DNA from 2 places in the Streptomyces sp. NPDC085866 genome. Region 2 is predicted to be linked to the other one. Evidence: riboswitches for the same ligand, from Rfam matches in the RefSeq annotation. Region 2 holds a riboswitch; the other holds the start of a gene.

Region 1 (14,813 bases), on a different contig from region 2:
GACGCCACCCAGCAGCACGTACGCCTCCGGGTTGACGACCACCCGGTCCGCGGGCGCCCTGCCCGCGCCGCCCACCTCGCCGGTGGTGACGGCGGCGATGCCCCGATAGTCGGCGGCGGGCGAGCCCAGCAGCCCCGCCATGCCCTCCAGCGTGCGCGGGACGAGGACGACGACCCGGCGGGTCCAGTCCGTGCCCCACGCGCGGGAGACGGCCGGGACCGCGCGGTCGGCGAGCCGGGCGTAGGCGCGCAGGTCGCCGACGCTCTGACCGGCCCCGAGGACCAGGCTGTGGGCGCCCTTCACGGCGGTCACCGTGCCCTGGTCCCACAGCTGCTCCCCGGCCTTCCGCGCGGGCTTGTCGGCGGTGACGTACCACGTGCCGTCGGCGGTGCGGCCGAGCGCGAGGGTGCGGCGGACGCTGACTGGGGCCCCGTCGTAGCCGGCGATCCGGTAGCGCAGCTCGGCGTCCGCGGTGGCGCCCGAGCCGCCACCGTGCACGGCGGTCACCCGGTAGGCCCAGGAGGCCAGCGGGAGCGCGCGCAGGCGGACGTACCCGGTCCGGGTGCCCGTCGTGCCGTACGCCGTCTCGTCGTGCCCGAGCAGGGCCGCGGAGCGCCGGTCGAGCACCTGCTGCACCTCGGCCGTGGCCGGGTCGGCCGCGGTCCGCCCGCCGCATCCGGCGAGGGGCGCCGCGAGCAGCAGACAGAGCCCCGCCGCCGCGGCGCGCCACACCCTTCTACGACCAGCCATTTCCCGATCGTACGGTGCGCGCGGGAGGTCAGGGACGGGTCACCGAGGAGATGGGCATCATGCCGACCGGGTCGTAACGCACCGGCGCGCCCGGGTAGGGGGCGTGGATGACCTGGCCGTTGCCGACGTACATCGCCACATGGCTGGCGTCGGAGCGGTAGACGACCAGGTCGCCGGGGCGCGCCTGGGAGAGCGGGATCTGCCGGCCGGCGTACCGCTGCTCCTGCGAGGTGCGCGGCAGATGGATGCCGGCGTGCCCGTACGACCACTGCATCAGGCCCGAGCAGTCGAAGCCGGAGGGGCCGGTCGCACCCCACACGTAGGGGCGGCCGAGGGCGGAGCGGGCGGCGGCGACGGCGGCCGCCGCGCGGGCGTCGGGGGCGACGGCACCGGACAGGTCGGGCAGGTCGACCCGGTCGGAGCGGGAGGCCCGGTCGTAGGCGGCGCGTTCGGCGGCGGGCAGCGAGTTGAGCAGCTGCCGGGCCCTGGCGAGCTTCCTCTCCACGGTCCGCTTGTGCGTGGCGACGGCCCTGCGGCTCTGCTCCAGCGCGGCGAGCTTCCCGGCGGCCTCGGCGCGCTCCTGGGCCAGCTCACGCATCGCCGTGCTCAACTCGCGCAGCTCGCCCGCCTGCTGGGCGCCGATGCGGTCGAGGGTGGCCGCCTTGTCCAGGTAGTCGTCGGGGTCGTCGGAGAAGAGCAGCGCGACGGCCGGGTCGATCCCGCCGGCGCGGTACTGGGCGCCGGCCAGCGAACCGAGCCGCTCGCGCATGGTGTTGATGCGCTGCTGCTGCCGGGCGATGTGGTCCTGGGCGTCCCGGACCTCCCGGCGCAGCACGTCGGCCCGCTCGTCGGCCTTGTCGTAGGCCTGGGTCGCCCTCTCGGCCTCCTCGTAGAGGTGGTCCACCTCGGCACGGGTGTCCCCGTGCGGCGCTGCTTGGACGGGTACGGCTCCGAGCGCGGCGGCCGCGGCCGACAACACGCACAGGGCGACGCCGGCGCCCCGGTTGAACCCGGACAGTGCAAGGCGGCGATGGGACCCCACGGCAGTCCTTCTGCTGGCGGACAGGGACAGCTTCCCCGGCGCCGGGGACGGGGAGGCCCCTGCGCCGGGGAATCGCGGCAGACAGTAGCCGTGCGGAAGGACCGCGCCGAACGACCTCGAGCGGCGCACAAAGCCGACGCCCCGCCCTGACGCAGGTCATGGGCGGGGCGTGGAGTCAGTCTCGGTTCATCGGATTCGCCCGTTCGGGCGCCACCGAGTCAGCGTCGCGGAGTTGTCAGACCCGGACGCCGAACTGGAACGGCATGTTGCCGATGGCCTCGTAGCGGACCACGGCACCGGTGTGCGGGGCGTGCAGCACCTGGCCGTTGCCGGCGTAGAGGCCGACGTGGTGCAGGTCGCCGTAGAAGAACACCAGGTCGCCGACCTTGAGGTCGCTCTGGTTGTAGATGCGGGTGCCGATGTTCGCCTGGGCCTCGGAGGTGCGCGGGATGGAGACACCGGCCTGCGCGTAGGACCAGGAGGTCAGGCCCGAGCAGTCGAAGGAGGAGGGGCCGGAGGCGCCGTAGACGTACGGCGAGCCGATCTTGCTCTGGGCGGCGGAGAACGCAGCCGAGGCGCGGTCGGAGGCGGGCGGGGCGTCGCCGAGGTCCACACGCTCGGTGGAGGAGCGGTTGGCACGCGCCTGCTCGGCGGCGAGCGCGGCCTTCTCCTTGGCGGTCAGGGTGTTGAGCAGCTTCTGCGCCTCGGCGAGCTTGCCCTGGACTTCCTTCTTCTTGTTGCCCAGCTCGGTGCGGGTGGCGGCGAGGTCCTTGAGCTTGTCGGTGGCCTCGGCCCGCTCCTGGGCGAGTTCGCGCTGTTTGTCCTGAATCTTCTTCAGGGCCTCGACCTGCTGGCTGCTCAACTGGTCGAGCGTGGAGGCCTTGTCGAGGAAGTCGTCCGGGTTGGAGGACAGGAAGAGCTGGACCGAGGAATCTATGCCACCGGAGCGGTACTGGGCGGTCGCCAGCGAACCCAGGCCGTCGCGGAGCTTGTTGAGCTCCTGCTGGCCACGGGCCACGTTGTCCTGGATGGTGGAGATTTCCTTCTGCAGCTTCTGCTGCTTCTCCTTGGCCCCGTTGTACTTCTCGGTGGCCTGCTCCGCCTGCTCGTAGAGCTTGTCGACCTTCGCCTTGACCTCGTCCTTGCCGAGCTTCTCGCTCGGCGCGGCATTGGCGGCGTTCGCGCTGAGCGCGACGGCAGCGGCGGCTGCGGTGGTCAGCACGGTGACACGCGTGCGACTCGGCTGCTTGGGTCGACGATGGGACGCCACGGAGGACGAACTCCTTCTTGTGAGTGTTCACCCGTTCGGAGGTTCGAGCCCAGACCCTAGTGACCCAGTTGTGATCAGTTCAAATCCTCGCGGCAAAAAACCCTGTGACGCAATGCATTCTTTGCACATAACTCACGTGCAGTGAGGCGCGATTGACCCTACGTGGCGTGAGAGTCGGGTCAATTCGGGCATTACATATGCGCGTTGGACCTTCAGGACAGTCGCTTCAGAAGTACCGCAGAGGCGACGGGACGGGCACCGGCCCTGGCGACCCCGTCGGCCACCTCCCGGTCGGTCGAGGCGACGATGACCGGACGGCCCGGCGGCTCCGCGCGCACGAGCTGGCGGATCAGCTCGTCGGCCGTGACCCCCGGCTTGGAGAACAGCACCCGCACCCCGCGCGGTGGCGCGAGCAGCACCGGCGCGGCCAGTTCGGCGCCGTCGAAGACACATGTCACCTCGGCGCCGGTCTGCGCGGCGAGGGCCGAGAGCTGCCCCAGGAGCCGCAGCCGCTGCTTCTCCAGCGGCATCTGCGGATAGCCGGTCTTGGTGACGTTGTAGCCGTCGACGACCAGATGCGCCTGCGGCAGCGCGAGCAGCTGGTCCAGGATAGCCGGGTCGTTCTCGGACAGGGCCCGGGCCGCGATGTCCTTCGGGGTCATACGCCCCGGCTCGACCGCGTCCACGGTCTCGGCCGGGCGCACGGAGACCGGGGGCAGGGCGAGTTCGCGCCGCAGCCCCTGGGTGGCGTCCAGCAGGGTGTCGAGCAGCAGCCGTACCCGCATGTCCTCGACGCTGCGCCCCTCACGGGCCGCCCGGCGGGTGGCCTCCAGCGCGGCCTCGGCCTCGCCCAGGCGGGCCTTGAGCCGGCGGGACTCGCTCTCGGCGACCGACAGCTGCGCCTGCCCCTCGGCGCGTACGGCCTCGATCTCGCCCTGGACCTTGCGCAGCGCGGCCTCGCCGCGCTTCACGTCGCTGAGCGCGGCACGCAGCTTACGGTGCAGCGACTCCGCTTCCTTCTTCGCCGACTCCAGATCGACGCGCAGCCGTTCCGTCTCGGTCCGGGTCTGCGCCCGGGCCTCGGCCAGCTCCTCGCGCAGCCGCTCCAGCTCGGCCCGACTCTCCTCGTCGGCCCGCTCGGCGTCCGCGCGCTGGGCCTCCTCGCCGGCCGCGGTGACCAGCTTCACCCAGCCCGCCGGGCGCAGTACGTAGGCCGCGGCCGCCACGTCGAGCGGGTCCGCGGCCGGGGGCGGTGAGCCTGAGTCGAGGGCGCCGGACAGCTCCGGCTGCACCTCTCTGAACTTCTCCCCGATCCGCTGCCGGAAGAGCGGATCGGTCTCCAGCGCGGCCGCCATCGCGTTCCCGGCGAACTTGGCCCGCCGGTTCGGGGCGAACCGGGCGTACTGCCGCAATTGGGCGGGCAGTTCCGCAACCGTCAGGCCGCCGAACCCGTCCGAGACGATCTGCACGACCCGTCGGCGCACGCCGTCGGGCAGCGGACGGTCAAGCACCTCAGCGGTGCCGTCGCCCGGCCCCCCGCCTGCGGTCTCCACCATCCGTCACACCCCAATACCTGTACGGGGCCCGCTCCGCTCAGGAGCCGGCGCCCGGCCTGTCCACGAGTTCCACCTGGTCCACCGCGTTGCACCAACGGCAGCGGACCGAGTCGATGGTCTCACTGACCACCTCGCGTTCCTCGACCGTCGGCTCACCGGCGAGGTCGAGGTGGACGTACTCGACGACCTTCGACGAGCGGGTCACATCGAAGCGGGTGAGGTTGCCGCAGAGGGTGCAGCGCCATCGCGTCGTGGCGGTCGGCAGGGGAACCGTCATCGTGACTGTTCGCTTCCTTCTCGGGTCGGTCCGCGCCGCTCCTCGACGCGTGTGGCTCGTAACCCTACGGCCTGGCGGGTGCTCACCGCCCGTCCGTCCACGGCGGCGAGGCGGTCTGTCAGGTTGCGTCCCCTTACGTCATGCTCTGTAGTCATGATCAACGCCTGGGGCACGACGGCCGGCCGCACACTCAGGGCGCTCCGGGACACTCCCGCGCCGATGACGCACGCCCTCATCGCCGTGTGCTCCCTGATCTTCGTCCTGGGACCGGCCTCGGGGCTCACTCCGGCGTACGGCTCGGCGGACGCGCTGCCGGCCGCGCAGCGTGCGTACTTCCGGCACTGGGGGGTGGTCCCGGCGCGGTTGTTCGACGAGCCCGTCCGGGAGGCCCTGACCCCGGTCACCGCGCTGTTCGTGCACGGCAGCTGGGTACATCTGCTCGGCAACATGCTCTTCCTCTTCGTCTTCGGGATGATGACCGAGGAACGGATGGGCCGGGTGGAGTTCACCCTCTTCTACATCGGCTGCGGCTACCTGGCCCTGCTGGGCTACGCGGCCGCCAACGCCACCTCCGAGCAGTCGCTGGTGGGCGCGTCCGGGGCGATCTCGGCGGTTCTCGGCGCGTTCCTCTACCTGTTTCCCCGCGCCCGTGTCACCAGTCTGCTCCCCTTTCTGTTCTTCCTGCCGATGCGCTTCCCGGCCTGGGTGGTGCTGCCCTTCTGGGCGGCGCTGCAGTGGCTGGCGGCAGGGCGCTCCGGAGAGGGGCCGGGGGTGGCCTACCTCGCGCACCTGGTCGGCTTCGGGGCGGGGTTCGGGTACGCATGGGTGCGGTACCGGAAGAAGGAGGGGCCGAAGGGCGGCCTCGGTACGGCGGTGGTGGGAGACGGGCGGGCGACTAGAGTGAAGTGCGCACCGGCTCCGGCACCCGAGGGAGAGAACCCGTCGTGATCACCGCGATCGTCCTGATCAAGACCAGCGTGGACCGGATCCCCGAGATCGCGGAGCAGATCGCTTCGCTGGATTCGGTGAGCGAGGTCTTCTCCGTCACCGGTACGTACGACCTGATCGCCATGGTGCGGGTGCGGCAGCACGAGGATCTGGCCGATGTGATTCCGGGGCGGATCAGCAAGATCCCCGGGGTCGAGGCCACGGACACGCACGTCGCCTTCCGTACGTACTCGCAGCACGACCTCGAGGCGGCCTTCGCGATCGGGTTGGACAACTGATCGACTGAAGACCGCCTCACCAGGCGTTCAGCGACTCACACCGCCGGGACGCAACGGCCTTCCTCCGTGCGGTACGTCCACTTCGCGCCCTCGGTCACCAGTTCCTTCACCGCCGAGACGAAGCGTTCCACGTGCTCGTCGGGGGTGCCCGCGCCGAAGCTCACGCGGATCGCGTTCAGGGACTTCTCGCCCGGCGCGGCCTCGGGGGCGCCGCATTCGCCCTGGGTCTGGGGGTCGGAGCCGAGGAGGGTGCGGACCAGGGGGTGCGCGCAGAACAGGCCGTCGCGGACGCCGATGCCGTACTCGGCGGAGAGGGCGGCGGCGAAGTGGGAGCTGTTCCAGCCGTCCACGACGAAGCTGATCACGCCGACGCGCGGGGCGTCGTCCCCGAAGAGGGAGAGGACCCTGACCTCGGGCACCTCGGCCAGGCCGGCACGCACCTTCGCGATGAGGTGCTGCTCGCGGGCGACCAGCGTGTCGAAGCCGGCCTCCGTCAGCGCCTTGCAGGCGGAGGCGATGGAGTAGGCGCCGATGACGTTCGGGGAGCCGGCCTCGTGGCGGGCGGCGGTCTCGTGCCACTCCACGGCCACTCCCCCGTCCTCGCGCCGGGTCACCTTGCGGCTGGCGCCGCCGCCCGCGAGGTACGGCTCGGCCGCGACCAGCCAGTCGGCGCGGCCGGCCAGGACGCCGGAGCCGAAGGGGGCGTACAGCTTGTGGCCGGAGAAGGCGACCCAGTCGACGTCGAGGTCCTGGACCGACACGGGGTGGTGCGGGGCCAGCTGGGCGGCGTCGAGGACGATCCGGGCGCCGTGCGCGTGCGCCGCGGCGGCCAGCTCGCGCACCGGCCACAGCTCACCGGTGACGTTGGAGGCGCCGGTGACGCAGACCAGGGCCGGGCCGTGGCCCCCTTCGATGGACACAGTGCGGTCGGCGAGGGCCCGCTCCAGGGTCTCGACGGCCTGCCGCGGGGTGCGCGGGGCGTTGAGGTAGGTGACGCGGGCGTCCTGCCAGGGCAGCAGGGAGGCGTGGTGCTCGGTCTCGAAGACGAAGACCTGGCAGTCGGCGGGCAGGGCGGCGGCGAGGAGGTTCAGGGAGTCCGTGGTCGAGCGGGTGAAGATCACCTGGTCGGCCGCACGGCAGTCGAGGAACTCGGCGACCGTCCTGCGGGCGTTCTCGAACAGGTCGGTGGAGAGCTGGGAGAGGTAGCCGGCGCCGCGGTGGACGCTGCCGTAGTACGGCGCGTAGGCCGCCACGTCGTCCCAGACGCGCTGGAGGGCGGGGGCGCTGGCCGCGTAGTCGAGCGCCGCGTAGGTGACTTCGCCGCCGGTCACGAGCGGGACGGTGACGTCACGGCCCAGAACGGGCAGAGGGGCACAAACGGACTGGTCGGCGGCAGCGGTGAAGACGGACATGGCGAGCTCCTGTGAGAGGCAATACGGAACCACCACGTGAGCGCGTACGGCTCGAACGTGGGGAAGGTGAAAGGGGTACGCGGAGGCGGGGCTCTACGCCCTATCGCATTCGCTTGCTCACAGAAGGCTCCCTCGACGACCAGGACCCCTGGTTTGCGAGGGGTCCGCGCTTGCCGTGGACCTCGCTGCCCACGGCCTGGTCTTCACCCGGGGCACCCCGCCACGGACGGAGGGTTGCCGGACAGTCGGCCGGGGCCTCATGACTGTCACTCATGACCTGATCAGGAACGTAGCCGAGCTGATCGCCGCCGCGCAACTTCTGTCCGGATCCCGGGACACCGCTACGACGGCGATCAGCCACCCGCTACTTGTTGCTGGCCGCCACCCACCGCTCCAGCGTCCGCCTCGCCTCGCCCGAGTCGATCGACACGGCCGCCCTGGCCATGCCGGCGCGGAGCTGCTCGGCCAGGGGGGCCTCGGTCGGGTCGAGGGCCACCAGGGCGGCCGCCGAGTTCAGCAGCACCGCGTCCCGGACCGGGCCCTGCTCGCCGTCCAGCAGGCGGCGGGCGACCTCCGCGTTGTACGACGCATCGGCGCCGCGCAGGGCCTCCACGGGGACGAGGTCGATGCCGACGTCCCGCGGGTCGAAGCTCTCCTCCGCGACCTTGCCGTCCCGGACCACCCACACCCGGGAGGTGGACGTGGTCGTCAGCTCGTCCAGGCCGTCGTCGCCCCGGAAGACCAGGGCGGAGTTGCCGCGCGCGGCGAGGACCCCGGCCACGATCGGGGCCATCCGGGGGTCGGCGACACCGACCGCCTGGGCGCGCACCTTGGCCGGATTGGTGAGCGGGCCGAGCACGTTGAAGGTGGTACGGATCCCCAACTGCCCGCGCGCCGCGGCGACATGACGCAGGGCCGGGTGGAACTTCACGGCGAAGCAGATGGTGATGCCGGCCTCGTCGGCGACCTCGGCGACCCGCTTCGGGGTCAGGTTCAGGTTGATCCCGAGCTTCTCCAGGACGTCGGAGGACCCGGAGGCGGAGGACGCGGCGCGGTTGCCGTGCTTGACGACCTTCGCTCCGGTGCCGGCGACGACGATCGACGACATCGTGGAGATGTTCACCGTCTTGGCGCCGTCACCACCGGTGCCGACGATGTCGACGGCCGGCCCGGGCACCTCGATCACGTTGGCGTGCTCGTACATGGTCCGCACGAGTCCGGTGATCTCCTCCACCGTCTCGCCCTTGGACCGCAGGGCCACCAGGAACCCGGCGATCTGTGCGTCGGTCGCCTCGCCGCGCATGATCAGGTCCATCGCCCAGGCCGTGTCGTCGGCGGACAGGTCCCGGCCGTCCAGCAGCCCGTTCAGCAGGGCGGGCCAGGAACGGCCCGCCGCGGTGTCGCCTCCAGCGGGGGTCACAGCGTTCATAGCCGCTCCTGGGTGTCTAGAAGAACAGTGTGGTCCCACCCTATCCAGCCCGGGACACGGCGAAGGGCCCCGTCCGCAACACGGACGGGGCCCTTCGGCGTGGTGTGGCGACGCGGGGATCAGTGGTGGCCGTGGCCGCTCGTGATCTCCTTGTACTCGTCGACAGTCGGCTTCGGGATCTGGTTGTCCTCGCCGTAGTAGGCGTTGCTGAGCTTGGCGCGCAGCTTCTCGGACGCCTTCACCTTGCGCTCGACACCGTTCTCGTCGACCGTCGGGCCGATCTCGGCCGGCTCGTACTGGTGGTGAGCCGTGAGGGTGTGCAGCTGCTCCTGGCTGAGCGGCTCGTGCACCTCGATGAACTCACCGTGCGGCAGGCGCTTGATGATGCCGGTCTCGCGACCGTGCAGCACCTTGTCGCGGTCGCGGCGCTGCAGGCCGAGGCAGATCCGCTTGGTGGTGATGAACGCGATGACCGGTCCGGCGAAGAAGAAGATCCGGACGAACCAGGTCACGTCGTTGATCGACAGGTGGAAGTGGGTGGCGATGAGGTCGTTGCCACCACCGATCAGGCCGACCATGTACACGGTGACCCAGGCGACACCGAACGCGGTACGGGTCGGGGCGTTGCGCGGGCGGTCCAGGATGTGGTGCTCGCTCTTGTCGCCGGTGACCCAGGACTCGATGAACGGGTAGAGCGCGATCGCGGCCAGGACGAGGCCGAAGAGCACCAGCGGGATGAACACGCCCAGGACGAGCGTGTGACCCCAGAAGTTGATCTCCCAGCCCGGCATGTAGCGGACCAGACCCTCGGCGAAGCCCATGTACCAGTCGGGCTGGGCGCCGGTGGACACCTGGTCGGGGCGGTAGGGACCCATGGCCCAGATCGGGTTGATCTGCGTCACCGCGGCGATGGCCGCGATCACACCGAAGACCAGGAAGAAGAAGCCTCCGGCCTTGGCCATGTAGACCGGCAGCAGCGGCATGCCGACGACGTTGTTGTTCGTCTTTCCGGGACCCGCGAACTGCGTGTGCTTGTGGTAGAAGACCAGGATCAGGTGGCCCACCATCAGGCCGAGCATGATGCCCGGCAGTAGCAGGATGTGGATCGAGTAGAACCGGGCGACGAAGTCGTGACCGGGGAACTCGCCGCCGAAGAGGAAGAACGAGATGTAGGTGCCGACGATCGGCATCGACAGGATCGCGCCCTCGGTGAAGCGGACACCGGTGCCGGAGAGCAGGTCGTCCGGGAGCGAGTAACCGGTGAAGCCGGTGAACATGCCCAGGACGAACAGCAGGAAGCCGAACAGCCAGTTGATCTCACGCGGCTTGCGGAACGCGCCGGTGAAGAACACGCGCATCATGTGCACGAACATGCCGGCGAGGAAGATCAGCGCGGCCCAGTGGTGGATCTGCCGGATGAGCAGACCACCGCGCACGTCGAAGGAGATGTGCAGGGTCGAGTTGAACGCCTCGGACATCAGCTGTCCCTGGAGCGGGACGTAGCTGCCGTGGTACTCCACCTCGTTCATCGACGGGTGGAAGAACAGCGTCAGGTAGACACCGGTCAGGATGATGATGAGGAAGCTGTACATGCAGACTTCGCCCAACATGAACGACCAGTGGTCGGGGAAGATCTTGCGCATGTTGGACTTGGCCAGGGAGTAGATCCCGAGCCGTCCGTCGGCCCAGTCGGCCACCCGCTCGCCGGCCGGCGCCTTGCCGCGTCGCTCGTTGTTCTCGTTGGTGCTCATCCGCGCTCCCAGAATGCAGGACCGACGGGCTCTTCGAAGTCGCCGAGCGCCTCGAGGTAGCCCTCGTCGTTCACGCCGATGCGGAGCTGCGGCAGGGCGTGACCGGCGGGGCCGAAGATCACTCGGGCACCGTCGGAGAGGTCGAAGGTGGACTGGTGGCACGGGCACAGCACGTGGTGCGTCTGCTGCTCGTACAGGGAGATCGGGCAGCCCACGTGGGTGCAGATCTTCGAGAACGCGACGATGCCCTGGTGCGACCACTCGAGCTCGCGCTTGTCCTTGATGTTGTCCGGCTGCAGCCGGATGATCATCAGGGCCGCCTTGGCGATCTCGTTCTGGAAGTCCTCCTGTGCCTCCTCCAGGCCCTCGGGCTTGGCGAAGGTCAGCGAACCGACGGCGACGTCCTCGGGACGCAGCGGCTGGTTCGTGTTCATGTTGACGAGCAGCTTGCCCTTGGCCCACAGCGTGTGGCGCAGCGAGGTGCCGGGCAGCGGGCCGAGGTCGCGCAGCAGCATGACGCCGGAGAGCGGCACCATGGCCATCGCCCCGAACATCGTGTTGCGGATCAGCTTGCGGCGGCCGAGCGCCGACTCCTTGGCACCCTGCTTGAAGTCCGCGTGGACCTTCGCACGGACCTCGGGAGAGGCGGCGATCGCGTGCCGCTCGTCGGCGACCTCGACGTCGGACATCAGGGTGCGGGCCCAGTGGACCGCACCCGCGCCGATGCAGAACAGCGCCGTACCGAGGGTCAGGCCGAGCGCGAAGTTCAGCGCGCTGATGTGGCCCAGCGGGAAGACGAAGATCGACTTGTCCTGCGGGATCGCCACGTACGAGACGATGAAGCCGACGGTGGCGAGCATCGACACCGTGAACAGCAGGGCGACGAAGCGCTCGGACCGCTTGGCGGCCCGCTCGTCGATGTCCTGGATCCGGTGCTCGTGGGGCGGCAGCCCCGGGTCCGCGAACGGGTTCTGCTCGTCCGCGACGCTCACGGCGCCGTGCGCGTGCTCCTGCTCAGCGGGCAGGTTCTCTTCTGGAATGTCTTGGCTACTCATGACTTCTTGGCCTTTGCGGTCCGAGCGGCGACCCAGACGGCTACCGCGATCAGCGCACCGAGGCCGAAGACCCATGCGAACAGGCCCTCGGTGACCGGGCCGAGACCGCCCAGCTCCATGCCGCCCGGCTGCTCCGTCTCGCTGCTGTTGATCGCGTTCAGGTACGCGATGACGTCCTTCTTGTTCTTCTCCGACAGCGTGGTGTCGGGGAAGGACGGCATGTTCTGCGGGCCCGTCTGCATGGCCTCGTAGATGTGCTTCGGGTCGACGCCCGTCAGGTCCGGCGCGAACTTGCCCTTGGTGAGGGCACCACCCTTGCCGGTGAAGTTGTGGCACTGCGCGCAGTTGGTACGGAACAGCTCGCCACCCTTGGCGATGTCCGCACCCTCCGGGCCGTACTGCGCCTTCGTCGGCACCTCGGGGCCAGCGCCCAGCGAGGCGACGTACGCCGCGAGCTGGTCGATCTCGGCCTGGGTGTAGATGTTCTTCTTCTTTACGACCTGCGGGCCCTGCGAGGTGGCGGCCGGCATACGGCCGGTCGCGACCTGGAAGTCGACCGCCGCAGCGCCCACGCCGACCAGGCTCGGGCCGTCGGAGGAGCCCTGGCCACCGGTGCCGTGGCAGCTGGCGCAGCCGACCTCGTAGAGCTTCTTGCCCTCCTTGATGGTCAGGGACTGGGAGGTTTCATCGGCCTGCGCCTTGCTCGCGGGCGCGAACGCGGCGTACAGCCCCCCAGTGGCCGCCAGCGCGAGGAGTAGGACGACGACCGCCGCCAGCGGATGGCGTCGTCGTGCGGAGAGCTTTTTCACGGATTACCCCGGTGTCAGGATCTTCTGCGTCGATGCTTCAGGATGTGCGGGAGCGGTCCCGGCTACTTGATCAGGTAGATCGTGGCGAAAAGGCCGATCCAGACCACATCGACGAAGTGCCAGTAGTAGGACACGACGATGGCGGCGGTCGCCTGCTCGTGAGTGAACCTCTTGGCCATGTAGGTGCGGCCCAGGACAAACAGGAAGGCGATGAGACCGCCCGTCACGTGCATGCCGTGGAAGCCGGTGGTCAGGTAGAACACCGAGCCGTACGGGCCGGAGGACAGGGAGATCCCGTCCTTCTTCACCAGCTCGGTGTACTCGTAGATCTGACCGCCGATGAAGATCGCACCCATGATGAAGGTGAGGATGAACCAGCCACGGAGCTTCTTCACGTCCCCGCGCTCGGCGGCGAACACGCCGAGCTGGCAGGTGAGCGAGGAGAGCACCAGGATCGTGGTGTTCGTCGCGGAGAAGGGCACGTTGAGCGCATGTGCCTGCTCCGTCCAGTACGCCGGTCCGGTCACCGACCGGAGGGTGAAGTACATCGCGAAGAGGGCCGCGAAGAACATCAGCTCGGAACTCAGCCAGATGATGGTTCCGACGCTGGTGAGGTTCGGTCGATTGACCGACGGGTGCGCGTGCCCGGTTTCTACTGTCGTTGCTGTCGCCACGACCGACATTATGTCGGTCGCTTATCCCGCCCTCACTCCGGGGGGTGCCGTTCGGAGTGTTGCTGCCCGCCGAACCGGTGTTGACGTGGTGTTCATGGGAGTAACATCCGCCCCGAACGGCCCTGTCCGTACGACGCTGACGTCTCGGAGGAAGCATGCAGCCGACCGCTACGGTGCTGGTGTACAGCGACGACTCCAACACCCGGGAACAAGTGCGGTTGGCCTCCGGCCGCAGGCCCGCTCCCGATGTGCCCCAGGTCGAGTTCGTGGAGTGTGCGACTCCTGAGGCGGTGCTGCGGGAGCTGGCCAAGGGCGGCATCGATGTGTGCGTGCTCGACGGTGAGGCCGTGCCCATGGGGGGCATGGGGGTGTGCCGGCAGATCAAGGACGAGGTGTTCAACTGCCCGCCTGTGCTGCTGTTGATGGGGCGGCCCCAGGATGCGTGGCTCGCTACGTGGAGCCGGGCCGACGCGGCGGTCACCTTGCCGGTGGATCCGGTGGAGTTCGCGGCCGCCCTGGCCGGTCTGCTCCGTCAGAAGCGGTTGCTGAGCGCCTAGCGGGGTGGGGCGCGAGGCCTGTGCGCGGCTGCCGGTCGTCCGTGGCCTGCCGCGCCCACGCGGCGGAGCCGCGCATCGGTAGAGCCTCGCGCCCCTCAGGTGCTCACACCGCCGTCGGCTGCAGGCGGACGGCGTCCTGGGGAGCGGGGCCGTCGGGGGTGCCGTTGATGAGGGCGCTGCCTGTGCGCCACTTGTTCCAGTCGACGTTCCAGTCGCCGAAGCCGTTGCCGAAGGGCTCCATCGGGTTGCCGTTGGAGTTGACGACCTTGACGATGTCGCCCTCGTGGATGTTCTCGAAGAACCACTCGGCGTTGGATGTGCTCATGCCGGTGCAGCCGTGGCTGACGTTCTCGTAGCCCTGGGAGCCCACTGACCAGGGTGCGGCGTGCACGTACTCGCCCGACCAGGTGACCCGGGTGGCGTAGTAGACCGGCAGGTCGTACGAGTCGGAGCTGCCCTCGGCGATGCCGACCGTGGTGCCGCGCATGCGTACGAAGTACTGCTTGGCCAGTACGACCTTGACCCCGTTGCGGGTCTCGAAGCCGGGCTTGCCGGTCGTGACGGGGATCGACTGGACCTCCTGGCCGTTCTTGTAGAACGTCAGTTGATGCGCCGCCGCGTCCGTGACGGCCTCGATCCGGTCACCGGTGGTGATCTTCAGCGCCTTGGACGTGCCGCCCCAGAGACGGTCACTGATCTTCACGCCGTCGAGGTTGCTGTGCACCTGGATGGTGGCGTGCGTGGGCCAGTACTCCTTGGGGCGGTAGTGGAGTTCCTTGTCGCTCACCCAGTACCAGGAACCCTGGACGGCCGGTGTCGCGTCCACCCTGAGGGCACGCTCCACGACGGCCCGCTGCGCCTTGTCCTTGACCTCGTGGTCGAGTTGGGCGGTGATGGGTTGCCCGACGCCGTACTGGCCCGAATCCGGCCCGAACGTGACGTTCAGGCGCTTGGTGGTCGAGGGCTTGCTGGTGTCGAAGCTGAGGATCTTACGGCCGGGCGCGC
Region 2 (14,813 bases):
GGCTGCTCTGCCGGGCCGCCTCCTGGCTCACGCCCGACGGGCTGTTCATCACCCACTTCGACCCCGACTCCATCCGCTGGGCCGACGGCTCACCCGCCGGGCGGGCCGCCCTCTCCGCCCTCCGCGCCGCCGGGTTCCGCTACAGCTCCCGGCACCACCGCCTCACCCTCGACGGCGCCCGTGACATCCGACTGCCGTTCCGCTACGTCGGTGCCGATCCCTCCGCCGGGCCGAACTACACGGGTCAGCCCGCAGTGGGCTCCCATTACTCTCAGGAACCGACTGATCGGAGCACCTGAGCCCTGAAAACGCCCGAGGGCGGCACCCCCAGCCAGAAGCTGGAAGTGCCGCCCTCGGTCCGAAGGACAGGCGATCAACCGTCAGGTCGATCAGAAGTCCATGTCACCGCCCGGCATGCCGCCCGGAGCGGCCGCGGAGGCCTTCTCCGGCTTGTCGGCGATGACGGCCTCGGTGGTGAGGAACAGCGCGGCGATGGAGGCGGCGTTCTGCAGGGCAGAGCGGGTCACCTTCGCCGGGTCGATGATGCCCTCGGCGACCAGGTCGACGTACTCGCCGGTCGCGGCGTTCAGGCCGTGGCCCGGGGTCAGGTTGCGCACCTTCTCCACCACGACACCGCCCTCGAGGCCGGCGTTGACGGCGATCTGCTTCAGCGGGGCCTCCAGGGCCAGCTTCACAGCGGCGGCACCGGTGGCCTCGTCGCCCTCGAGCTCCAGCTTCTCGAAGACACCGGAGGTCTGCAGCAGGGCCACGCCACCACCGGCGACGATGCCCTCCTCGACGGCCGCCTTGGCGTTGCGGACGGCGTCCTCGATGCGGTGCTTGCGCTCCTTGAGCTCCACCTCGGTGGCAGCACCGGCCTTGATGACCGCGACACCGCCGGCGAGCTTCGCCAGGCGCTCCTGCAGCTTCTCGCGGTCGTAGTCCGAGTCGCTGTTCTCGATCTCGGCGCGGATCTGGTTCACCCGGCCGTTGACCTGGTCGGAGGAGCCGGCACCGTCGACGATGGTGGTCTCGTCCTTGGTGATGACGACCTTGCGGGCGCGGCCCAGGAGGTCCAGGGTCGCGTTCTCCAGCTTGAGGCCGACCTCCTCGGAGATGACCTCGCCGCCCGTGAGGATGGCGATGTCGCCGAGCATGGCCTTGCGGCGGTCACCGAAGCCCGGGGCCTTGACGGCGACGGACTTGAAGGTGCCACGGATCTTGTTGACGACCAGGGTCGACAGGGCCTCGCCCTCGACGTCCTCGGCGATGATCAGGAGCGGCTTGCCCGACTGCATGACCTTCTCCAGCAGCGGGAGCAGGTCCTTGACGGAGCCGATCTTGGAGTTGGCGATGAGGATGTACGGGTCCTCGAGCGACGCCTCCATGCGCTCCATGTCGGTCGCGAAGTAGGCGGAGATGTAGCCCTTGTCGAAGCGCATACCCTCGGTGAGCTCGAGCTCCAGACCGAAGGTGTTGCTCTCCTCGACGGTGATGACGCCTTCCTTGCCGACCTTGTCCATGGCCTCGGCGATCAGCTCGCCGATCTGGGTGTCGGCGGCGGAGATGGACGCGGTGGAGGCGATCTGCTCCTTGGTCTCGACGTCCTTCGCCTGCTCCAGCAGGGCGGCGGAGACGGCCTCGACGGCCTTCTCGATACCGCGCTTCAGAGCCATCGGGTTGGCGCCCGCGGCGACGTTGCGGAGGCCTTCCTTGACCAGGGCCTGGGCCAGGACGGTCGCGGTCGTCGTGCCGTCACCGGCTACGTCGTCCGTCTTCTTCGCGACTTCCTTGACCAGCTCGGCGCCGATCTTCTCGTACGGGTCCTCGAGCTCGATCTCCTTGGCGATGGAGACACCATCGTTGGTGATCGTGGGGGCACCCCACTTCTTCTCGAGGACGACGTTGCGGCCCTTGGGGCCGAGCGTCACCTTGACGGCGTCCGCGAGCTGGTTCATGCCGCGCTCGAGGCCGCGCCGCGCCTCCTCGTCGAACGCGATGATCTTGGCCATGTGAAGTGGTCCCTCCAGGACTGGGGGTGATTCCTTCGGACCGCGCCCGCGCCCGCGACGGACGGCTCGCCGACCTGTGGTTCCTTGCCCCACTTGGCCTGCGGGCCTCACCGACCCGGTCCTTCTTTGTCACTCTCACCTTCAGAGTGCTAACGCCAATGATTAGCACTCGGCACCCCCGAGTGCAAGCGCCTCGGGCATGCCGGAGGGGGCGCTCAGCCGCGCGCGAACAGGGGCGCCGGGCATGCCGAAGGGCCCGTACCCCAGGAGGCACGGGCCCTTCGAAGATGAACAGAAGAACGTCGCTGTCAGTCGACGCGTGCTTCAGCTGGTCGCCAGCCGGACCATGTCCGCCTGCGGGCCCTTCTGACCCTGCGAGATCTCGAAGTCGACCCGCTGTCCCTCTTCCAGGGTGCGGTAACCGTCCATCTGGATCGCGCTGTAGTGGACGAAAACATCCGCACCACCGTCGACCGCGATGAAGCCGTACCCCTTCTCCGCGTTGAACCACTTGACGGTGCCCTGAGCCATGCCTAACTCCCCTATTACTGGCCCTTGCACAGATCCACACTTCGCGGACCCGGGTCAGACCTCACCCCCCATTGGTCGGGGGCGTGCGCCGGAACGCGTCGACCGCGGCTGAATGTATCTGTCCAACTGCCCTCTGCAACAGGTCAATCGGACGAGAATTCTGGACGAGCCCGATCCGGAATCTGCCGAGAATTCGTCCGAATTCAGGGCAAGTCGGGCCCCATAAATGGCGCAAAAGCCGCATATAACGCGGGCACTTTGGCTGCTTCTCACCGGGCGTAAGGCATGATTCCGGGGCTTGCGACCCGCAGACCCGGCACGCGTTCCCCAACTGTACCGCGCTCAATCACACAGAATGGCCCCCTCCGCTTCTCTCACGGAGGAGGCCATTCGATGAACAATCGGTAACCGCGGTTACCGAAGGTAATGGTCCGCTTTTGATCAGCCGCCGGCGACGGCAGGAATGATGGAGACACCGGCACCGTCCGGGGTCGCCGTCTCCAGCCCCTGCTCGAAGCGGACGTCGTCGTCGTTGACGTACACGTTGACGAAGCGGCGCAGCTTGCCCTGGTCGTCCAGAACGCGGGCCGCGATGCCCGTGTGGTTCTTCTCCAGGTCCTCGATGACCTCGGCGAGGGTCCCGCCTTCGGCGGCGACCTCGGCCCGGCCGCCCGTGTAGGTGCGCAGGATGGTGGGGATGCGGACGGTCACGCTCATGCGAGGCCAGCCTCTCGGAAGGAGTCCAGGGTCGGACGGATGGTGGCGGTGAGGCCGGTACCGGCCACCGCGTCTAGGGTCTTGAGGCCGTCGCCGGTGTTGAGGACGACCGTGGTGAGCGACGGGTCCAGCACGCCGCTCTCGATCAGCTTGCGCGTGACGCCCACGGTCACACCGCCGGCCGTCTCCGCGAAGATGCCCTCGGTCCGGGCCAGCAGCTTGATCGCCTCCACGACCTGCTCGTCCGTCACGTCCTCCACCGCGCCACCGGTACGGCGGGCGATGTCGAGGACGTACGGGCCGTCGGCCGGGTTGCCGATCGCCAGGGACTTGGCGATGGTGTTCGGCTTCTGCGGGCGGACCACGTCGTGACCGGCCTTGTAGGCGGTGGACACCGGCGAGCAGCCCTCGGCCTGCGCACCGAAGATCTTGTACGGCCTGTCCTCGACGAGCCCGAGCTTGATCAGCTCCTGCAGACCCTTGTCGATCTTCGTCAGCTGGGAGCCGGAGGCGATCGGGACCACGATCTGGTCCGGGAGCCGCCAGCCGAGCTGCTCGCAGATCTCGTACGCCAGGGTCTTCGAGCCCTCCGCGTAGTACGGCCGCAGGTTGACGTTGACGAAGCCCCAGCCCTCGCCGGCCGGGTCACCGATCAGCTCGGAGCAGAACCGGTTCACGTCGTCGTAGTTGCCCTGGATGCCGACCAGCTCGCCGCCGTAGACCGCGGCCATGACGACCTTGCCCTGCTCCAGGTCGTGCGGGATGAACACGCAGGAGCGGAAGCCGGCGCGGGCGGCTGCGGCGCCGACGGCACCGGCCAGGTTGCCGGTCGAGGAGCAGGAGAGCGTGGTGAAGCCGAAGGCGCGCGCGGCCTCCAGGGCCTGGGCCACCACCCGGTCCTTGAAGGAGTGCGTCGGGTTGCCGGAGTCGTCCTTCACGTACAGCCCGCCGGTGACACCCAGCTCGCGGGCCAGGTTGTCGGCCTTGACGAGCTTGGTCCAGCCCGGGTTGATGTTGGGCTTGTCGGCCACGTCGGCGGGGACGGGCAGCAGCGGCGCGTAACGCCAGATGTTCGCGGGGCCGGACTCGATCCGCTTGCGCAGCTCTTCGGTGTCGTAGGCGGAGAAGTCGTACGCGATCTCCAGCGGACCGAAACACTCCTCGCAGGCGAACACCGGCCCGAGGGGCACCCGGTGACCGCACTCGCGACAGCTCAGGGCCGCGGCGGGGCCGAGGTCTACGGTGGGATTGCTGGTGCTTGCAACTGTCTGCACAGCCATGGAGGCGAGGCCCTTTCTCCTCATCTTCCTCACGACGCATCTCGCCGTGAGACGGATTTGGCACCTTCCCTAGCCGGGAGCCTCGCTGGAGAACGAGAACCGACTGGAGGGTTGCCGGGGCTTCATCGGGCCGTTTCCCTCTGCCCCTCTGGATGAGCTGTATGTGGTTGTCAACGCTCGTTGACCCTGACATGCGATGGTCACCGGCGTTGTTCAAGACTGTAACCGAAGGCCAGGACAGTTGAGATAGTCGTCCGAACCGCGAGATGGATCACACGGTCACACCATGTGATCACGACAGTGAGGAGCCGCAGACCGTGCTGGAAGAAGTCGAGCGCTGGCTGGCCACCCGCTCCTGGTCCGTGACCGATCGCCCGCTCCACCGGATACTCGCCGCCAAGCAGCGCACCGGTCAGTCCGTCTCCGTCGTCCTGCCCGCGCTGAACGAGGAGAAGACGGTCGGCGACATCGTCGCGATCATCCGTCACGACCTCATGCAGCAGGTCCCGCTCGTCGACGAGATCGTCGTCGTCGACTCCGGGTCCACCGACCGCACCGCCGAGGTGGCCGCCTCGGCGGGTGCCCGGGTCGTCCACCGCGACGACATCCTCCCGCGTATCCCGGCCGTCCCCGGCAAGGGCGAGGTGCTGTGGCGTTCGCTGCTGGTGACCAGCGGGGACATCATCTGCTTCATCGACGCCGACCTGAAGGAGTTCTCCTCCGACTTCGTCTCCGGCATCGTCGCTCCGTTGCTCACCGAACCGGGCGTCGACCTGGTCAAGGCGATGTACGACCGCCCGCTCGGCGGCGCGACCGGACAGGGCGGCCGGGTCACCGAACTCATGGCCCGCCCGCTGCTGAACATGCACTGGCCGCAGCTGGCCGGTTTCGTGCAGCCGCTCGGCGGCGAGTACGCGGCCCGCCGCTCGCTGCTCGAACAGCTCCCCTTCCCCGTCGGCTACGGCGTCGAGCTGGGCATGCTGGTCGACGCCCTGCACCTGGTGGGCCTGGACGCCCTCGCCCAGGTGGACGTCGGCGTGCGCAAGCACCGCCACCAGGACGGCCAGGCGCTGGGCCGGATGGCCGCGGCGATCTACCGCACGGCCCAGCTCAGGCTCGCCCGCGGGCACCTCGTCCGGCCGTCCCTCACCCAGTTCGAGCGGGGCGAGGACGGGTTCGAGCCGCGCACCTACTCGGTGGACACCGAGGAGCGGCCGCCGATGGCGGAGATCGCGGAGTACGCGGCGCGCCGGGTGGCGTGAGGGGTGCACGAGAACGGCTGTATACAGCCCCCTTCCGGGGCAGACCGTACGTTTGAGCGTTTCCGGGCCGGGCTAGGTTGAGGACCATGGCTTCCGCGCACACTGCTGATGTGCTGGTCGCGTCCAACCGCGGCCCGGTTTCGTACGAGGTGCACGAGGACGGCTCGCTGCTCGCCAAGCGGGGCGGCGGCGGGCTGGTCTCGGGGCTGTCGGCCATCGGGCCGAACCACAATGCGGTGTGGGTGTGCGCCGCGCTGGGCGGCGGCGACCGCGAGGCGGTACGGCGCGCGGGCGGCGGGCTGCTGCCGGCCGAGGAGACCGGCGGGCAGCGGGTGCGGATGCTCGACATCGACGCGACCGTGTTCTCCGACGCGTACAACGGCATCGCCAACTCGGTGCTGTGGTTCGTCCACCACATGCTGTACCAGACCCCGCTGGAGCCGGTCTTCGACGCCGAGTTCCGGCGGCAGTGGGCGTCGTACGAGGCGTACAACCGCGCCTTCGCCGAGGCGCTGGCCGAGGAGGCGGCGGACGGCGCCGCGGTGCTCGTCCAGGACTACCACCTGGCCCTCGCCCCCCGGATGCTCCGCCGGCTCCGCCCCGACCTGCGTATCGGCCACTTCTCGCACACCCCGTGGGCCCCGCCGGACTACTTCCGCCTACTGCCCGACGACATCGCGGCCGAACTGCTGACCGGCATCCTGGGCGCGGACCGGGCCGCGTTCCTGACCCGGCGCTGGGCGGACGCGTTCACCGACTGCTGTCACGCGGTGCTGGGCCCCGGCATCCCGTCCGGGACCCGGATCGGTGTGCACGGGCTCGGCGCGGACGCGGACTTCCTGCGCGAGCGTGCGCACCGGACGGACGTGGACGAGCGGATGGCCGCACTGCGGGCGGAGATCGGCGAGGGGCGCCGGACGATCGTCCGGGTGGACCGCACCGAGCTGTCCAAGAACATCGTGCGCGGCCTGCTGGCGTACCGGCAGCTGCTGGAGGACCACCCCGAGTGGCGCGAACGGGTGGTCCACCTCGCCTTCGCCTACCCGTCCCGGCAGGACCTCAGCGTCTACCGGGAGTACACGGCCGAGGTGCAGCGGGTGACGGAGACGATCAACTCCGTGTACGGGACCGAGGGTTGGACGCCGGTCATACTGCACGTCAAGGACGACTTCGCCCGCTCCCTGGCCGCGTACCGGCTCGCGGACGTGGCGCTGGTCAACCCGATCCGGGACGGCATGAACCTGGTCGCCAAGGAGATGCCGGTCGTCTCCGACGAGGGGTGCGCGCTGGTGCTGTCGCGGGAGGCGGGGGCGTACGAGGAGCTGGGCGAGGACGCGATCGTGGTGAACCCGTACGACATCGGGGGTACGGCGAGGGCGTTGCACGAGGCGCTGAGCCTGCCGGCGGGTGAGCGGGCGGAACGCTCGAAGAGGCTGGCCGTGGCCGCTACGGCGTTGCCGCCTGCTCAGTGGTTCCTGGATCAGCTGGGTGCACTCGAGCGGTAACCGGTCAGGGCATGTGTGCTGCCAGGGCTCGCAGGAGGGCTACGACTCCCTCCGGGCCGTCCACCACCACGTCCGCCCGTTCCGCCAGTTCCGTGACCTCGGTGCTGCCGCTGCAGACCAGGAGGCCGGGGACGCCGTCGGAGCGGAGTTTGTCGACGGCCGCGTAGGCGGGGAGGTCGCCGAGGTCGTCGCCGGCGTAGAGGACGGACTCGGCGCCGGTGGTGCGGGCGTGGTCGAGCAGGGCGACGCCCTTGTCCATGCCGGGCGGACGGAGTTCGAGGACCAGCCGGCCGGGCTCGACGATCAGGCCGTGCCGGGTGGCGAGGTCGGCGAGGGGGTCGCGCAGGGCCTCGAACGCGGCCTGCGGGTCGTCGGCGCGGCGGGTGTGGACGGCGACGGCACGCCCCTTCTCCTCGATCCAGGTGCCGTGCCCGGCGCCGACGCGCTCCAGCAGGCCCGGCAGCTCGGCGCGGACCGCGGCCACGCCGGGGTGGGGTGGGGGTGCGGTGACCGTGTTCGTCGCGGCTTCCCAGCGTTCGGCGCCGTAGTGGCCAAGGACGACGAGGTGTTCCAGGCCGGGAGTGTCCGCGAAGCCGCCGTGCCGGACCGCCACCTCGGCGGGTCTGCCGGTGATCACGGCGACCGAGGCGACCTTGGGGGCGAGGGTGGCCAGTGCGGGGGCGGCGTCGGGGTGGGCTCGGGCCTGCTCGGGGTCTTCGACGATCGGGGAGAGTGTGCCGTCGAAGTCGAGTCCGATCACTGCTGAGCGGGGCTTTGCGAGCAGCGCCCGCAGTCCATCCCGGCCGGCCTTGGTCGCCGGGGTCGGCAGAAGGTCCATACCGCGACAGTATCCAGCGCGGGCGCTGGTCACTCCTGGGGCTCCGCCCCCGGACCCCGTTTCCCACCCGCCCACCCGACTCGGTCGGCTGGGAAGGCACCCTGGCCGGCCGGGGTGGGTGGGGAAAGGCTCGGGTGAGTCGACGCCCAGCTCAAGCTCGTCGGTGCCGGGCCCAGGTGGGGCGACGCCGGATCCCGGGCGCATCGGCGCCAGGCCCACGCGGGTCCGCGCCAGACCCCGGATGAGTCCGCGCCCGCTCCCAGGTGCATCGGCGCCAGGCCCACGCGGGTCCGCGCCAGACCCAGATGCATCGGCGCCGGACCCCAGGTGGGTCCGCGCCAGGTCCCGGGGCTCAGCGTTCGGAGCGGCGGGTGTCCCGGACCCGGCGTAGGCGGTTCACCGTCACCGGGTCCAGGGACAGGGCCCGCTCGTCGTCCAGGAGGGCGTTGAGGAGCTGGTAGTAGCGGACCGGGGACAGGCCCAGTTCCTCGCGGATGGCTCGTTCCTTCGCGCCGGGGCCGGGGAAGGTCCGGCGCTCCAGCGCGAGGACGGCCTTTTCGCGGGTGCCCAGTTCCATGGGGGCCACCGTAACGGCGGGCAGTGACAGCCGGGTCAGTTCGTGTCGCTGCTGTCCGCCTCGGTCGCCGTCGCCTGGAGGCGGGTCAGGACGGCGGAGGGGCTGCCGCCGGGGGTGACCGCCTGGCCGATCTCCTTCTTCACGGACGCGCTGACCGTCGCCCAGGAGGTCTTGCCGACGGGGTACAGCTCGGAGATCGGGAGCTGGTCGAGGAAGGGGCGCAGGTCCTTGTCGGGGGCGGAGTCCGACTCGGTCATGGTGTTCGAAGCGGAGCCCGTGACCGGGAGCAGTCCGTACTCGCGGGAGAAGGCCAGGACGTTCTTCTGCTCGTAGACGAAGTCGAGGAAGTCGCCTATCTGCTCGGCGTGCCCGTGCTGCTTGAAGCCCATCATCCAGTCGGCGACACCCATCGCGGCCTTGGCCTTGCCGGTGCGGCCCGGCATCGGGACCATGCCGAACTGCACACCCTTCTTGGCGGCCTGCTGGATCAGCGTGGGATGCCCGTTGAGCATGCCGACCTGGCCGTCGGCGAAGGCGGCGAAGGCGTCCGCGCGGTTGAGCTTGCCGGGGGCGACCGGACCGGTCAGGCCCTTGCCGACCAGGTCGTCCTTGAGCCAGGTGAAGGTCTCGACGTTCTGCGCCGAGTCGATGGTGTAGGTGCCGACGTCGTCGGTGTAGCCGTCACCGCCGCTCAGCAGCCACTGCATGGTCTCGGCCTGCGCCTCCTCGGAGCCGAGCGGCAGCGCGTAGGGGTACTTCACCCCCTTGTCCTTGAGTGCCTTCGCGTCGGCGGCCAGCTCGCTCCAGGTGGTGGGCGGGGTGATGCCGGCGGCGGCGAAGAGGGTCTTGTTGTAGAAGAGCACCCGGGTGGAGGCGGCGAACGGGATGCCGTACTGCACGTGCTTCCACTCGCCCGCGTCGGAGAGCTGGGAGAGGAAGTCGGCCTGGGTGCGGATGGAGAGCAGGTCGGAGACCTGGTAGAGCTTGCCCGCGGCCGCGTAGTCGGCGTAGGCGCCGATCTGGGCCAGGTCGGGCGCGTCCCCGGCGTCGACCATCTCCTTGACCTTGCGGTCGACGTCGTTCCAGGAGTAGACGCTGACCTCGACCTTCACACCGGGGTGCTGGGACTCGTACGCCTCGGCCAGCTTGTCCCAGTACTTCTTCGAGCTGTTCGCCGCGGAGTCGCCGTAGTCCGCCGCGACCAGTCTGAGGGTCACGTCGGAGGAGCCCGTACTCCCGCAGCCGCCGAGGACCGCCGTCATGCCCAGTGCGGACACCACCGCGATCGTTCCTGCCGTACGCCGACGCACCCTCAAAGCCCCAACCCTGCTGTCTGACCGTTCAATATGTGGACACATAAGGTCTACACCACGCGAGTGGACTAGACCTCTTGTGGGTCCGCGGGCCACACTGTCCCCGTGAGACATGTCATCGCCCTGGACGTGGGCGGTACCGGGATGAAGGCGGCCCTCGTCACAGACGCGGGCGCGCTGCTGCACCGCGCCCGCCGCGCGACCGACCGTGAGCGCGGGCCCGACGCGGTGGTCGAGACCATCCTCGACTTCGCCACGGAGCTGCGCGCCTACGGCATGGAGCACTACGGCGAACCGGCCGCCGCGGCCGGCCTCGCGGTCCCCGGCATCGTCGACGAGGAGCACGGCATCGCCGTCTACGCGGCCAACCTCGGCTGGCGGGACGTACCCCTGCGCGCCCTCCTCGCGGACCGGCTCGGCGTCCCCGTGGCACTCGGCCACGACGTGCGCACCGGCGGGCTCGCCGAGGGCCGGATCGGCGCGGGCAAGGGTGCCGACCGCTTCCTGTTCGTGCCGCTGGGCACCGGCATCGCCGGCGCCATCGGCGTCGACGGGCGGGTGGAGGCCGGCGCGCACGGCTTCGCCGGCGAGATCGGCCATGTCGTCGTACGGCCCGGCGGGACCCCGTGCCCCTGCGGCCAGCGCGGCTGCCTGGAGCGGTACGCCTCCGCGTCCGCCGTCAGCGAGGCATGGGCGGCAGCCTGCGGGGACCCGGAAGCGGACGCGGCCGACTGTGCGAAGGCCGTCGCGTCCGGTGACCCGAACGCTGTCCGGATCTGGCAGGAGGCGGTGGACGCACTGGCCGACGGGCTGGTCACCGCGCTCACCCTGCTGGACCCGCGCACGCTGATCATCGGTGGCGGCCTGGCCGAGGCGGGGGAAGTGTTGTTCCAACCCCTGCGGGACGCCGTCCGGCGACGGGTCACCTTCCAGAAACTTCCGTCCATCGTCCCCGCCGCCCTCGGCGACACGGCCGGCTGCCTGGGCGCGGGACTTCTCGCCCGGGATCTCCTCGACTCCACCGACCCTACGGAGGTAACCGCCTGATGGCTCCCAGCTTGGTTCTCACAGGTGCTCGGGTGGTGCTGCCCACCGGTGTGGTGGACGACGGGCGTGTGGTCGTCGAGGGCACGAAGATCGGGGGCGAGGCTCCCGGGAACGCCGACGTGCTGGACGTGACCGGCCACTGGCTGGTCCCCGGCTTCGTCGACATCCACAACCACGGCGGCGGCGGGGCCTCCTTCTCCGGCACGGTGGACGACGTGCTGCGAGCCATCCGCACGCACCGCCTGCACGGCACCACCACCCTGATCGCCTCCACCGTCACCGACGAGATGGACCTGCTGGTGCAGCAGGCGGGGCTGCTGAGCGAGCTGGCCGAGCAGGGCGACATCGCGGGTATCCACTTCGAGGGGCCGTTCATCTCGCCGTGCCGCAAGGGCGCGCACTCCGAGGAGCTGCTGCGCGACCCGGACCCGTCCGAGGTGCGCAAGCTGATCGACGCTGGGCGCGGCAAGGCGAAGATGGTCACCCTCGCCACCGAGCTGCCGGGCGGCATCGACTCCGTACGGCTGCTCGCGGAGCACGGCGTGATCGCGGCGATCGGGCACACGGACGCCACCTACGAGCAGACGATCAAGGCCATCGACGCGGGCGCCACGGTCGCCACCCACCTCTTCAACGCCATGCCGACGCTCGGCCACCGCTCCCCCGGCCCGATCGCCGCCCTGCTGGAGGACGAGCGGGTGACGGTGGAGCTGATCAACGACGGTACGCATCTGCATCCGGCTGCGCTGGAGCTGGCGTTCCATCACGCGGGGGCCTCCCGGGTCGCGTTCATCACCGACGCGATGGACGCGGCCGGCATCGGCGACGGCCGCTACATGCTCGGCCCGCTGGAGGTCGAGGTCAGTGAGGGTGTGGCCCGTCTGGTGGAGGGCGGCTCGATCGCGGGCTCCACGCTCACCCTGGACCGCGCGTTCAAGCGGGCGGTGACGGTCGACAAGCTGCCGGTGGAAGACGCGGTCGCCGCGCTTTCGGCCAACCCGGCCCGCCTCCTGGGCCTCTCCGACCGCATCGGCTCCCTGGAGCCCGGCAAGGACGCCGACCTGGTGCTGCTGGACGCGAACTTCGACCTGAAGGGCGTGATGCGCAGGGGCGAATGGGTGATGGCGCCCCAACTGCCCTGATCCGTCCCTCTCTTCGCCAGCCGGCGGCCGATCCTCGCACTGGGCCGGCCGCCGTCTCTTTGGCATGATCGGGGCCCCGGTACCGATGGCACACGGACTTCGAGGGAGGTCGGCCCGGGTGATCCTCACGGTCACACTGAACACCGCTCTCGACATCACCTATCACGTACGGTCCCTGCGGCCGCACGCCTCGCACCGCGTCTCGGACGTCATCGAGCGGCCCGGCGGCAAGGGCGTGAACGTGGCGCGGGTGCTGACGGCCCTCGGACACGAGGTGACGGCCACCGGCTTCGCGGGCGGTGCCACCGGCCAGGTGCTGCGCGAGCACCTCGCGGCCACGCCCGGTGTGACGGACGCCTTCGTCCCGGTCGTCGGGCCGACCCGCCGCACGATCGCCATCGTCGACGAACGCTCCGGCGACACGACCCAGTTGAACGAACCGGGCCCGCAGATATCGCCCACCGACTGGGGCATCTTCCTGGACCACTACGAGGAACTACTGGTCCCCGCCTCGGCGGTGGCCCTCTCCGGCAGCCTGCCGCCGGGGGTACCGGTGGGCGCGTACGCGGGCCTGATCCGCGCCGCCCGCACCGCCGGCGTCCCCGTACTCCTGGACACCAGCGGCGAGCCCCTGCGCCGTGGGGTGGCAGCCCGCCCCGACATCATCAAGCCCAACTCGGACGAACTGGCCGAACTCACCGGCTCCCACGAGCCGTTGCGCGCCACCCAGGACGCCCGCCGCCGCGGCGCCCACGCGGTGGTCGCCTCCCTCGGCCCGGAAGGCCTGCTCGCAGCGACCCCCGAGGGCCGCTGGCGTGCCGCCCCTCCGGCCCACATCCACGGCAACCCGACCGGCGCGGGCGACTCGGCGGTCGCGGGCCTGCTGTCGGGGCTCGTGGAGCGGCTCTCCTGGCCGGAGCGGCTGGCCCGCGCGGTCGCCCTGTCGGCGGCGACCGTACGGGCTCCTGCGGCGGGCGAGTTCGACTGCACGGCTTACGAGAAACTCCTGACGCGAGTGTCGGTCACGGCGGCGTGAAGGCTGTGCATCCCCTGCCCGGATATGCCCACCTGGCAGTTCGGCCGAGAAACGAATCCCCCCGTGACAGCCGAATGATCCTGTGATCATCTGTTCGCTGCATCGACCGAAAGCGAACAATTCGGAGTCGGGGACCTGTGAGCGTTCACCGGCCGCGGCGGCCGATCCCAACACCTGCCCGAAGGGCAAGTTCTGCGGATGGTCGGGGACGAACAGGACCGGGACCAGGACGGTTCACAATGTTCGGCAGCCGCCGGAAATCAACGCCTCCGGCGGCTGTCGCGCTCGACGGACCGCATCGGCCTCTACTTGATGATGTAGAGCTGGTCCAGGACAGCGTTGCACTGGTTTCCGTCCTGGCAAGCGATCTGGATCGTGTTCGTGCCCTTGTTCAGGTTCACGTTTGACCAGGTGGTCTTCCAGCCCTTCTCCCAGTCGCCTTCGGGTGTGCCGCCACCGAAGTTCTTCATGCCAATCGGTCGCGGGTCCACCTTGTTGTTGACCACCAGGGTCGCGTCGGCGTCCACGCCCGGGATGCCGTAGCGCACGTACAGCCGGTAGGTGCCGGCCTTCTCAATGTTGTTGACCGTCCAGGTGACCGTCGCTCCAACGTGGTTGAAGCCCGTCACATAGGTACCGCCCTGGGCCTTCGCCCCTTTGATGTCCGACGCTTTCGTAACACCGGGCCCGAGCTGCAGAGCGCTCGCGTCCGTCTTCGGCAGCTCCCCCGGAGCCGCCGAGCTGCTGCCGGACGGGCTCGGCTTGCTGGTCTGGGACTGGGTCGGGGTGGCGCCCGCCTGGTTGCCGGACTTGTTGTCGTCCCCGTTGTCGTTGAGCATCGCGATGCTGATGCCGATGACCACGGCGGCGACCACGGCGATCGCGCCGATCAGCAGGCCCTTGGTGTTCGGGCCGCTGCGGGCGGGGGCCGGCGCGGGCTGGCGGCCCGTCGGGGCACCGCCGGGGAGCGTCTCCGGGGCCTGGTAGTGGGCGTTCGGCTGACCGTAGGCGGCCTGCTGCTGCGGGACACCGGGCTGCGCCTGCTGCCCGCCGTACGTGCGCTCACCGACCGAACGCACTCTGCTGACCGAGTTCGGGTAGCCGTACCCGCCGGACGGCGGCTGGGCCCCTCTGGCCTGACCGTCGGCGTACAGATAGCCGAACGGGTCGTCGTCCTCGGGTGTGCTCGGGCTGTTTTCGCCGGGCGTCATCCCTTGGTCTCCTCAGCAGGTGCGGGTGGATGCGGTACAGGTCTGGAATGGCGAGCCTACCCGCTCCGGCTGGCCCAAACGGGTGACTCGGACCGCATCAACTCACTGACCTGCGGATCATCCGGCGCGCCGGTGCTGTTTGGGACGAGATCGTTTCTCTACGTACATCCGCTCGTCGGCTGACTTCAACACTTCGTCCGCAGTCATACCGCAGTGTGCCCAGCCGATGCCGAAACTGGCGCCCACCCGGACGGCCCGTCCCTCCGCGCGGATGGGCTGGATGATCTCGTTGCGCAGGCGTACGGCGAGGTCCTGGGCGTCGGCCTTGCCGAGGCCGTTGGC

What was found. Region 2 has a riboswitch for S-adenosylmethionine ahead of thrC (threonine synthase). Riboswitches for the same ligand answer to the same signal wherever they lie in the genome.
Positions count from the first base shown of each region.
Region 1: linked by a shared signal. The riboswitch ahead of ACIF83_RS20820 (aminotransferase class V-fold PLP-dependent enzyme) and the one ahead of thrC (threonine synthase) in region 2 are both predicted to bind S-adenosylmethionine.

Region 1 is NZ_JBITSQ010000008.1:1,656-16,468, reverse strand. Features, by position in the region: gene ACIF83_RS20855 (hypothetical protein) at 1-750, opposite strand, end outside; gene ACIF83_RS20850 (NlpC/P60 family protein) at 779-1,792, opposite strand; gene ACIF83_RS20845 (NlpC/P60 family protein) at 2,028-3,062, opposite strand; gene ACIF83_RS20840 (NYN domain-containing protein) at 3,275-4,618, opposite strand; gene ACIF83_RS20835 (hypothetical protein) at 4,656-4,895, opposite strand; gene ACIF83_RS20830 (rhomboid family intramembrane serine protease) at 5,049-5,843, shown strand; gene ACIF83_RS20825 (Lrp/AsnC family transcriptional regulator) at 5,840-6,121, shown strand; gene ACIF83_RS20820 (aminotransferase class V-fold PLP-dependent enzyme) at 6,157-7,533, opposite strand; SAM riboswitch class IV at 7,695-7,811, opposite strand; gene trpD (anthranilate phosphoribosyltransferase) at 7,898-8,962, opposite strand; gene ACIF83_RS20810 (cytochrome bc complex cytochrome b subunit) at 9,082-10,713, opposite strand; gene ACIF83_RS20805 (Rieske 2Fe-2S domain-containing protein) at 10,710-11,768, opposite strand; gene ACIF83_RS20800 (c-type cytochrome) at 11,765-12,577, opposite strand; gene ACIF83_RS20795 (heme-copper oxidase subunit III) at 12,640-13,260, opposite strand; gene ACIF83_RS20790 (hypothetical protein) at 13,407-13,808, shown strand; gene ACIF83_RS20785 (Ig-like domain-containing protein) at 13,912-14,813, opposite strand, start outside.
Region 2 is NZ_JBITSQ010000006.1:509,418-524,230, forward strand. Features, by position in the region: gene ACIF83_RS18020 (class I SAM-dependent methyltransferase) at 1-299, shown strand, start outside; gene groL (chaperonin GroEL) at 390-2,012, opposite strand; gene ACIF83_RS18030 (cold-shock protein) at 2,337-2,543, opposite strand; gene ACIF83_RS18035 (MoaD/ThiS family protein) at 2,985-3,260, opposite strand; gene thrC (threonine synthase) at 3,257-4,540, opposite strand; SAM riboswitch class I at 4,558-4,699, opposite strand; gene ACIF83_RS18045 (glucosyl-3-phosphoglycerate synthase) at 4,858-5,802, shown strand; gene ACIF83_RS18050 (trehalose-6-phosphate synthase) at 5,889-7,307, shown strand; gene otsB (trehalose-phosphatase) at 7,312-8,145, opposite strand; gene ACIF83_RS18060 (DUF3263 domain-containing protein) at 8,498-8,722, opposite strand; gene ACIF83_RS18065 (extracellular solute-binding protein) at 8,758-10,002, opposite strand; gene ACIF83_RS18070 (ROK family protein) at 10,141-11,082, shown strand; gene nagA (N-acetylglucosamine-6-phosphate deacetylase) at 11,082-12,224, shown strand; gene ACIF83_RS18080 (1-phosphofructokinase family hexose kinase) at 12,343-13,260, shown strand; gene ACIF83_RS18085 (peptidase inhibitor family I36 protein) at 13,343-13,573, shown strand; gene ACIF83_RS18090 (carbohydrate-binding protein) at 13,566-14,471, opposite strand; gene cdgB (diguanylate cyclase CdgB) at 14,589-14,813, opposite strand, start outside.